Regions from separate parts of the Paenibacillus pedocola genome, predicted to be linked through region 1. Evidence: riboswitches for the same ligand, from Rfam matches in the RefSeq annotation. Region 1 holds a riboswitch; the other holds the start of a gene.
What was found. Region 1 has a riboswitch for cyclic di-GMP ahead of QU597_RS03035 (transglutaminase-like domain-containing protein). Riboswitches for the same ligand answer to the same signal wherever they lie in the genome.

Region 1 (5,242 bases):
CACATAAGCCGCTCAAAATAGCCTCATATATAGGCTTTTTCCTGTCCTTCTCCAGCTTCCTGTACCTGTTCTTTGTATTGTTTCAAAAGTTATTTACTTCCTGGACGGTTCCCGGCTGGGCTTCCATAGTGGGTGTCAATTTACTATTTAACGGTATCGTGCTGATGCTGCTTGGGGTAATCGGAGAATATATCGGACGTATTTATGATGAATCCAAGGATAGACCGCTCTATATCGTGCGCGAAACCAAAGGCTACCGTGACGGAGAGCATGATGAAATGCGAGAGGACAATGACGATGGCAGATAAGAGGCTGAACGCGGGGGTTATCCAGTTTTTAAAATTCAATGCCGTAGGGCTGCTGAATACGCTGATTGATTTTGCAGTATTTACCCTGCTTCATTCACTGGGGATGATCAATACCCCGGCACAGATCATTTCTTATAGTGCAGGAACAGCAAACAGCTTCTTTTGGAACAAAAAAGTGACTTTTCGTGACCGTGACGCCGTTAAGGCTGGATCTGACCGGCTGCAGCTGGTGAAATTTATCGTACTCAATCTGGTGGTGCTTGGAATATCAGTGCTGCTGATGCATCTTCTGACAGACAGCTTCGGGCTTCAGGTATTGATTGCCAAGGTGCTCGTTACGTTTGTCACTGTGATTATCAATTTCTTCGGAAGCCGCATGTGGGTATTTTAAGACAAATATTAGAACAGGGCTTGCCCGGTTCCAGACTAACGGGGTGATGTATATGCGGAAGTTTTCCTATTTGATTATACTGGCCGGAATCCTTGTCATGCTGTATCCGAAAGCGAACGAGTGGTATAACGACAGACAACAGGATAAATTGCTGAAAGAGGCCGAACAGGCTTATAGTGAGATAGCCCCGACCTCTCAGCCGGATCTGGAAAAACCGTACGCAGAGGTGACTCAACTGCTCACAGAGGAATCAGCAGATGAAGAACAGGTGCAGCCATCAGCACAGCCCTCCCCGGAGATTAAGGTGGGCGGTAAGATCATCGGAATTATCCAGATTGACCGGATTGACTTGAAGCTGCCTGTTTTAGAGGGGGCGACCAAGTCTAATATGAAGCATGCTGCTGCCCATATGAAGGAGACGGCTCCGCTCGGCGAAGTCGGAAATGCAGCTATTGCCGCTCACCGGTCAAGAACTACGGGAAGACTGTTCAACCGGTTGAATGAAGTGAAGATTGGAGACACAATCTCGATCAAAACGAGTACAAAAGAGTACCAATACGAGGTTTATGATATTTCCGTAGTAGAGCCGACGGATGTATCGGTGCTGAATGGAGATAACATTAATAAAATCCTTACTCTGATTACTTGTGATCCGCTGGTAAATCCGACACACCGCTTGATAATCCACGCAAAATTGTCCTGATTTGAGGCTAAGGAGCTGTGACCCGAATTATGAAGAATTTTAGTGGAAAATGGTAGGAATCTAGCAATTTGGGGCTTGTATATAGATGACAATATGATACTATATAACTATAAAAGCTATACACGATAACGGCAAACCTATCGAAAGGTAGGGACGCAAAGCTAGAGGGCCTTCCCGAAAGGATGGCAGCCAGCTACCGAATGAGGGGCTTTTTTTGTTTGCTTTTTTGAGAGAAATCTAGCATTTATTGGTAGATGAGAGAACAGATAAAGCTGCAACGATAACGGCAAACCTATCGAAAGGTAGGGACGCAAAGCTAAAGGGCCTTCCCGAAAGGATGGCAGCCAGCTACCGAAAGGGGTTTTATCCAATGAAAAAGTTCTATTTTATGTTATTAACGTTGTTTGTCGTAGTCACTTCCGTTCAGACAAGCCCAGCTTCAGCTGCAACTGCAACTACGGGCTGGTTAAATACAGCGAAACTGGATCAGGGCGTTGTCGAAGTTTCCTATGATGTCCCCGCAGACAAGCGTATCAAAGTCATGATCACTAAGGATGGCAACAGCTACACCTACAACTTATATGCTTTTCAATCCACAGAATCCTTTCCACTGCAACAGGGGAATGGCACATATAAAGTATCTATTCTTGAGAATACAAGCGGCAACAAATATAAAGTAATTTCTTCCGAAAATGTAGAACTTAACTTGAGCAATGCCAACGCCGTATACCTGAGTTCCGTACAGAACGTCAAATGGAGCTCCTCCGATAAATCCATCCAGAAAGCTAAACAGCTTACGCAAGGCCTGACAACAGATGAAGCTAAAGTAACAGCCATCTATAACTACATTGTTGCAAATGTGAAGTACGACTACAAACTGGCTGCAACTGTAACGCAGGATTATATCCCCAAGAACGACAACACATTGCTCACCAAAAAAGGGATCTGCTACGATTATGCTTCGCTATTTGCAACCATGCTGCGCAGTGAAGGAATCCCGACTAAATTGGTAATGGGCAATACCAGTTATGTTTCAACGTACCATGCTTGGAATGAAGTATTGCTTAACGGTAAATGGGTAACAATCGATACAACAGTTGATGCCGGGTTGACTAAGAACAGTAAAGAAACAGCATTGATCAAAATAGCAAGCAAATATAGCGCTGCAAAATTCTATTAATAATTCATTATATAAACCCCAGACAATACGTGAGATAACCTGCTTAAGGATTAAGCAGGTTATCTTTTTTAGTTAAGGGGGTTGCTTTTCAATAGGTATCTGCGGTATTATAGGTAAGCGTTGTTAGAGCGCACGAAAGTTTGACTGAAATGACCGAATAAGAAATTTCAGAAAAAGCTTGCGTTTCTAAATCAAACGTGATATATTATAAGAGTTGCTGGTGGCGAGCTAATCGACACTGACAACGAGCTTGATCTTTGAAAACTGAACAACGAGTGAGTATCGGAAATCACTTCGGTGAGATCCGAAATTAGAGAATGCAAATTCTCGTCAGATGTTTCAAAATGAGCAATCGCTCTTTCTAAATACCAATTTGGAGAGTTTGATCCTGGCTCAGGACGAACGCTGGCGGCGTGCCTAATACATGCAAGTCGAGCGGAGCTTATCCTTCGGGATAAGCTTAGCGGCGGACGGGTGAGTAACACGTAGGCAACCTACCCCTCAGACTGGGATAACTACCGGAAACGGTAGCTAATACCGGATAATTCCTTTTCTCTCATGAGAAAAGGATGAAAGGCGGAGCAATCTGCTACTAAGGGATGGGCCTGCGGCGCATTAGCTAGTTGGTGAGGTAACGGCTCACCAAGGCGACGATGCGTAGCCGACCTGAGAGGGTGAACGGCCACACTGGGACTGAGACACGGCCCAGACTCCTACGGGAGGCAGCAGTAGGGAATCTTCCGCAATGGGCGAAAGCCTGACGGAGCAACGCCGCGTGAGTGATGAAGGTTTTCGGATCGTAAAGCTCTGTTGCCAGGGAAGAACGTCCGGTAGAGTAACTGCTACCGGAGTGACGGTACCTGAGAAGAAAGCCCCGGCTAACTACGTGCCAGCAGCCGCGGTAATACGTAGGGGGCAAGCGTTGTCCGGAATTATTGGGCGTAAAGCGCGCGCAGGCGGCTATTTAAGTCTGGTGTTTAAACCTTGGGCTCAACCTGGGGTCGCACTGGAAACTGGATGGCTTGAGTACAGAAGAGGAAAGTGGAATTCCACGTGTAGCGGTGAAATGCGTAGATATGTGGAGGAACACCAGTGGCGAAGGCGACTTTCTGGGCTGTAACTGACGCTGAGGCGCGAAAGCGTGGGGAGCAAACAGGATTAGATACCCTGGTAGTCCACGCCGTAAACGATGAGTGCTAGGTGTTAGGGGTTTCGATACCCTTGGTGCCGAAGTTAACACAGTAAGCACTCCGCCTGGGGAGTACGGTCGCAAGACTGAAACTCAAAGGAATTGACGGGGACCCGCACAAGCAGTGGAGTATGTGGTTTAATTCGAAGCAACGCGAAGAACCTTACCAGGTCTTGACATCCCTCTGAATCCTCTAGAGATAGAGGTGGCCTTCGGGACAGAGGAGACAGGTGGTGCATGGTTGTCGTCAGCTCGTGTCGTGAGATGTTGGGTTAAGTCCCGCAACGAGCGCAACCCTTGACTTTAGTTGCCAGCAGGTAGTGCTGGGCACTCTAGAGTGACTGCCGGTGACAAACCGGAGGAAGGTGGGGATGACGTCAAATCATCATGCCCCTTATGACCTGGGCTACACACGTACTACAATGGCCGGTACAACGGGAAGCGAAACCGCGAGGTGGAGCCAATCCCAGCAAAGCCGGTCTCAGTTCGGATTGCAGGCTGCAACTCGCCTGCATGAAGTCGGAATTGCTAGTAATCGCGGATCAGCATGCCGCGGTGAATACGTTCCCGGGTCTTGTACACACCGCCCGTCACACCACGAGAGTTTACAACACCCGAAGTCGGTGGGGTAACCCGCAAGGGAGCCAGCCGCCGAAGGTGGGGTAGATGATTGGGGTGAAGTCGTAACAAGGTAGCCGTATCGGAAGGTGCGGCTGGATCACCTCCTTTCTATGGAGAATCGTTTCCTGCAACGGAAACATTCAAATCGGAAGCTCAGCTTCCAAAACTCAGGTTTAGGCCTGTTACTCACTCGTTGGTCAGTTTTGAGAGTTTAAGCTCTCAGCAGTACCTTGATCCTTGAAAACTGGATACCGAAACGAATTTGCGTTTTAGAATATTCCTTTAAGCTGAACTTGTGTAAACAAGTTTCAATTATAGCGATGCTGGCGGTTTCCTTCGGGAGAACGCATTGGTTAAGCTAATAAGAGCACACGGAGGATGCCTAGGCGCCAGGAGCCGACGAAGGACGTGGCGAACAACGAAACTGCCTCGGGGAGCTGTAAGCAAGCTTTGATCCGGGGGTGTCCGAATGGGGAAACCCAGCTGTGGTAATTCGCAGTTACTCACATCTGAATACATAGGGTGTGTAGAGGCAGACCAGGGGAACTGAAACATCTAAGTACCCTGAGGAAGAGAAAACAATAGTGATTCCGTCAGTAGCGGCGAGCGAACGCGGAACAGCCTAAACCAAGGGGCTTGCCCCTTGGGGTTGTGGGACGTCTCACATGGAGTTACAAAGGAATATGGTAGGTGAAGAGGTCTGGAAAGGCCCGCGATAGAGGTAAAAGCCCTGTAACCTAAACTGTATTCTCTCCGAGACGGATCCCGAGTAGTGCGGGGCACGTGAAACCCCGTATGAATCCAGCAGGACCATCTGCTAAGGCTAAATACTACCTGGCGACCGATAGTG
Region 2 (5,242 bases), 970 kb from region 1:
GCTGGGCATTTGCCACCATCTATACGAAACGGAATGCGGCCCGGGTAGATATGCTGTGGATGACGGCGATGCAGATCATGATCGGCGGAGTGATCCTGCTGTCAGCCGGTTCAGCCATAGAAAGCTGGTCAGCAATCACCTGGAACAGTGCTTTTATTGTTAACACACTGTTCATTGCGGTGTTCGTCATCGCGCTCGGCTGGATGGTGTACTTTAAGCTGATCAATGAAGGGGAGGCCGGTAAGGTCGGTTCGTTTACCTTCCTGATCCCGCTGATCTCCATCGGCTCAAGCGTAGTGCTGCTGCATGAGCAGATTACGCCCAATCTGATTGTGGGTATGCTCTTGATCGTGGGCAGCATTATTCTGGTGAATGTTAAGCTGGGGCGGACCGCCCGGATAAAATAAGAAGAGCCTGCCGGATGCTGCATGAGGTCCGGCAGGCTTTTTAACTGGGCTGAAAACTGTATGTAAGCAGTTTGCACTATCTTTGATTACCCGTCCGCAGATTCTGGGCTGTGAATACCGCATTCTCCAGCAAATCATCAATCTCTGTGGTATATTCGCCAATGCTCAAGCGGGTAGCGGAAATCCGGCGGGCACTAATTGTACTCCCTGCTGTAAGCACCGATTGCTGGCCGGCTTCTGCACCGGCGCTCTGTAAGGTGATAGCTCCACCCGCTTCGACTATGGATCCGCTGCATACCGATTGTTCCATGAGGAATTGAACATTCCCGGATGCCCGCAGCGTGCAGTTCCTGACGCCTTCTTTATGTATATAGAGGTCTCCGCCGGCTTGGAGCATGCAGCCTTCCGCTTCTGCAACATCAATCCGGGCATTCTCCTCCTGCAGGCCTTCAATCCGCTCACAAAACGCCTCAAGCAGCTTCAACAACGTCCCAATCACGGCATCCGTTATGAAGTCGGTGAACTGCCCCGGGTGCAGGAAGACCTCCAGCATATGTTTAATTTGCTCTGTATCCATAGGACAGGCTGACTCATTGTTTAAAAGCAGCTTCTGAAGCCCGGTGAGCAGACCCGGTATATGGCTGCATTTACTCTCCAGCAGCAGCATAACTACCAGTCCGTATTTCACTGCCTGCTGGCGTGACTGAAGATTCTGCTCCAGCAGCCTGGCTGCTTTTCTCAGTGCTGTTATTTCCTCAATCAGGTGAGCGGGTTGCAGGTGCAGCCGCCCTTGTCTCGCTCCGTAACAGCCGGAATATAATTGGCAGTCTGTTACCTTTCCCCGGATTACAATGCTGCCTGTGGCGGCAATCACAGCACCCTGGACATCGCCGTATATGTAGACATTGCCTAAAGCCTCAATGATGGATTGGTCCCTGACTCCTTCCGGTGCAACCACATCCCCTGCGAACATAAAGGCTCCGTCTGCTGTGTCCATGCCCCCTGGCATAATATAGGCAGACGGGAAATCAATACTCACCAGCGGTGTGCCGATGCCTGTGATCCGGGGTCTTCCTTCACGCAGTGCGATAATTTCTCCGTCTGGTAGCAGCGAGGTATCGGCGGCGTGCATCAGGCGGATATCTTCCGGCTGGGGTGACGGCAGAATGCCGCCATACACGTCAAAGCCGGGCAATCCTTCCCGCGGAGGCAATTTGCGGGCAAGCACTTCTCCCGGCTGGACAGACGCAATCCCCGGATAACCCAGATAATTCATAGGGTCGGGAGCTTCCGAACTGCTGAATTCTTCGGTCATATCCGGATGCAGCAAGAGCTCCAGCCGGCCGTTGGTACCGGGAACCGGGGTTTTGCCCACAGCAATGCAGACCGGAAGATAGGTCGGATTATTCAATTCGGCGTAAAGGGCAGGGATGTTGAGATTAGGGATGAAGGAGCTCTTCGGAAAGCCGGCCAGAATCTGATCTACAGTCAGCTTAGACAGCAGCAGATCATAGTCCGGCTCCGCCCGGACAGAGACTTCGGCGGAGGCGGGGCAATTCACAAGCTTCCAGGAGTACTTCTCCACACGGTAGAGGGTAAAGTAGGCTCTGAGCTTATCCTCGGAAATAGTAATCTGGTATTGCGGCTTCTCGCTGATCTCCCAGCTCAAATGATTGGCTGAAGTGACCCTGGTAGGTTCAGTTACCTTCCCGCCGTCTATCTTCAGGACGACAGGGTGAACAGCAGAAATCAGGGCAGCCTTGCCGCCTCGTAAAGGGGGGGTGATGAAAATCTGATCATTCTGTACAATGATTATTCCATCCTTATCTTCATTTCCGCCCATTCCGCTGACCGGATAGGACGGGGTAGAGGACTCCATGGGGAAAGTAGTGCTAAAGGCCGGCATTGTTTTATTGAACACATGCCGGGAATGGTCAAGGGTGCGCTGCGGCATAGGTATAACCTCGCTTTTCGTATTATCAAACCGGCAGCCTGGCAGCCATGAATGCACAGCGGCATTGTTAGGCCCATTGCTTTGCGTCCCGCCCTTTCAGGCAGTTTGCCTTTATACATGAAACATGATAAATACTCAGCATGAGGTCATTTGATGAAGTGTTCGACAATAAAATGATCATAACTGGTACTATAGTACTGAATTTCGACAAATTCTTTAAACAATCCTAATTTTATTCCTAGATGAGCAGGTTTTCAACTGTAATTTCACCTGAAATATATAAGATTTTGCATCAGCAAAAAAAAGGACACTCCCAAGCTTAAAGCTTGTGGGAGAGTCCATTATTTACAAGATGAATACCGCGCGCTGCTTCGGTTCTTGCCGGCAGAGGTGCGGCTGAAACTGCCGCATAATCGGCCTGTTCGATGACCTCCAGCACCCGGTTGAGGTGAGAGAAGACAGCACCGAGGTCGCGGATAGCCGTCAGCGGGCATATTCCCTGCAGCTCGGAGAACCAGGCCAGCTGCAGATCACGGGCATGCCGGAGCGACTCCTGCAGTGAGCGCTGGACTTCGGCGTCCGACAATGTCTTGGTCCCGTACAGGGCGATGCAGTCGGCAGTTGCGCCGGCAACCTCCACCATCCAGTCTGCGGCAGCATAATGCGCGGGCAGCAGAGAGAGCTCGTCGGCAATCTCTTTGACGTAGAAGTGAACCTTCTGCAGATGGGCCGTAGCCTGCGTCAACCCGCGCAGTCCGCTGCGGCAGGGGTAGTGCGATAAGGTGAATTGCATTTCATGGCGCAGCCGGACACTCTTCGCGAGCAGTTCCCCGGAGCGGGTCAGCGCCTTCTGGGCTTTTGCTGCGTCTCTGCCGCCAGTGGCCATCCCGCTCAGGGAATCCGCCAGCAGCAGGCTTCCTTCGAGTGCCAGGCTTTTCACCTTGACGAACCCTTTGGGCGGGACGATAATCATATTGATCAATAAGGCAATCAGTACGCCGATCAGGGTCTCGGCAACCCTCCACACAATATAGTGATCATGGTAGAAGGTAAGCGCGAGAACAGAGGTCACGCCAACCTGTGAGACAGCCTGAATATTAATCCGGCACGCGGTGGCAATACCGATACCCAGCAGCAGGATCAGCAGGATCGAGAGAATACCGATATCCAGGAAGCGGCCGACAATCAGGCTGACCGTTCCGCCGAGCACAATGCCCAGCAGGCGGTAGAGGCCTTTTTCAAGCGAGGCTTTAACTGTTCCTTGGGTGATCAGAATAGCTGCAAGCGGGGCAAAATATAAGTAATGGTCACCGTACAGACTATGAACTGCCACCCAGGAGAGCGATGCAGCCAGAGTGATCCGTATCATATAAAGGGATAATCCAAATTTCTCAAGGCGGTCTTGTAACCCCTCGTTCATTTCAGTCATCTTCTTTCATAAAAAGAGGAATTTTCAAAGTATTTTCAGACGGTTTCATTATAGCACCTCATACGCAGCGTAAAGGGGGCTATTTTTTACGAACTTGTTAAGATTCTGCAGGGCTATAAGCGTTGTTAGCTATCGCATATATGGGATACATCCTATATCATATATGATATGAAATGCTGTCGAAGCGGAGGGACAGAATTGTCGCCTAGGCAGTGCTGAGCCCGTCAAGGCCGATTGTGCGCTGTTAGATGAGGGTAAAAAGGTTTGTAATACATAAGGTAAGGGAGGTCGTTAGCTATCGCTACCCCGGAAGGCACTATTATTTCTTTTGACCAGGTTACTAAGCAATATGATGATGAGGAGGCCGTGTTAAAAGGTGTCAGCTTCGAAATCGAACGCGGTAAATTCTATACACTGCTGGGACCGTCCGGCTGCGGCAAGACGACCATTCTGCGTCTGATCGCCGGTTTTGCCGAACCGACTGAAGGCTCTATTTATCTAAACGGTAAAATGATCAACCACATTCCCGCCAATGAGCGTCAGGTAAACACGGTGTTTCAGGATTATGCCCTGTTTCCCCACCTGAACGTATTCGAGAATGTGGCTTTCGGACTGCGCATTAAGAAGCTTAAAAAGGATGTCATTACCCAAAAGGTGCAGGAAGCGCTCCGGTTCGTCAACCTTGTCGGCTACGAACAGCGTGCGATCAACGAAATGTCCGGCGGACAAAGACAGCGTGTAGCGATTGCCCGCGCAATCGTCAACGAGCCGCAGGTGCTGCTGCTGGACGAGCCGTTGTCCGCGCTAGACCTGAAGCTGCGTACGGAGATGCAGTATATCCTGCGGGAAATGCAGCAGCGGCTCGGCATCACGTTTATCTTCGTTACCCATGACCAGGAAGAAGCGCTGGCGATGTCAGACTGGATCTTTGTCATGAACAAAGGGAAAATCGAGCAGAGCGGTACGCCGAACGATATTTACGATGAGCCGATCAACCGTTTCGTCGCCGATTTCATTGGAGAGTCGAATATCGTACCCGGTGTTATGATTGAGGATTATCTGGTGGAATGGGGCGGCCAACGTTTTGAATGCGTGGATGCGGGGCTTAAGCCGAATGAATCGGTCGAAATCGTGATCCGTCCGGAGGATCTGGAAATAGCCGCGCTTGAGCAGGGCAAGCTGAAGGTGCGCGTCGATTCCCAGCTCTTCCGGGGAGTACACTACGAGATCAGCTGCTATGATGAATCCGGCCATGAATGGCTGGTGCACTCCACTCGCAAGGCTGAGGTGGGCAGCGAGATCGGGCTCTATTTTGATCCGGAAGCGATTCATGTGATGCGTTTTGGTGAAACGGAGGAAGAATTCGACAGACGTCTGGAAGCTTACGGCGAGGTGGAGAGCCATGAACAATAAGGGCCGGTCGTATTATCTTATCCCTTATTACTTATGGAT

Region 2: another riboswitch for cyclic di-GMP. It lies ahead of QU597_RS27505 (flagellar assembly protein A); the one in region 1 lies ahead of QU597_RS03035 (transglutaminase-like domain-containing protein).

What each region holds. Positions count from the first base shown of each region.
Region 1 covers NZ_CP134223.1:689,589-694,830, forward strand. Annotated here, with positions in the region: gene QU597_RS03020 (glycosyltransferase family 2 protein) at 1-308, shown strand, start outside; gene QU597_RS03025 (GtrA family protein) at 298-699, shown strand; gene QU597_RS03030 (class D sortase) at 752-1,402, shown strand; cyclic di-GMP riboswitch class I at 1,523-1,603, shown strand; cyclic di-GMP riboswitch class I at 1,678-1,758, shown strand; gene QU597_RS03035 (transglutaminase-like domain-containing protein) at 1,773-2,582, shown strand; rRNA gene QU597_RS03040 (16S ribosomal RNA) at 2,953-4,500, shown strand; rRNA gene QU597_RS03045 (23S ribosomal RNA) at 4,744-5,242, shown strand, end outside.
Region 2 covers NZ_CP134223.1:6,195,810-6,201,051, reverse strand. Annotated here, with positions in the region: gene QU597_RS27510 (DMT family transporter) at 1-407, shown strand, start outside; gene QU597_RS27505 (flagellar assembly protein A) at 484-2,361, opposite strand; cyclic di-GMP riboswitch class I at 2,391-2,481, opposite strand; gene QU597_RS27500 (FUSC family protein) at 2,681-3,781, opposite strand; gene QU597_RS27495 (ABC transporter ATP-binding protein) at 4,088-5,203, shown strand; gene QU597_RS27490 (ABC transporter permease) at 5,193-5,242, shown strand, end outside.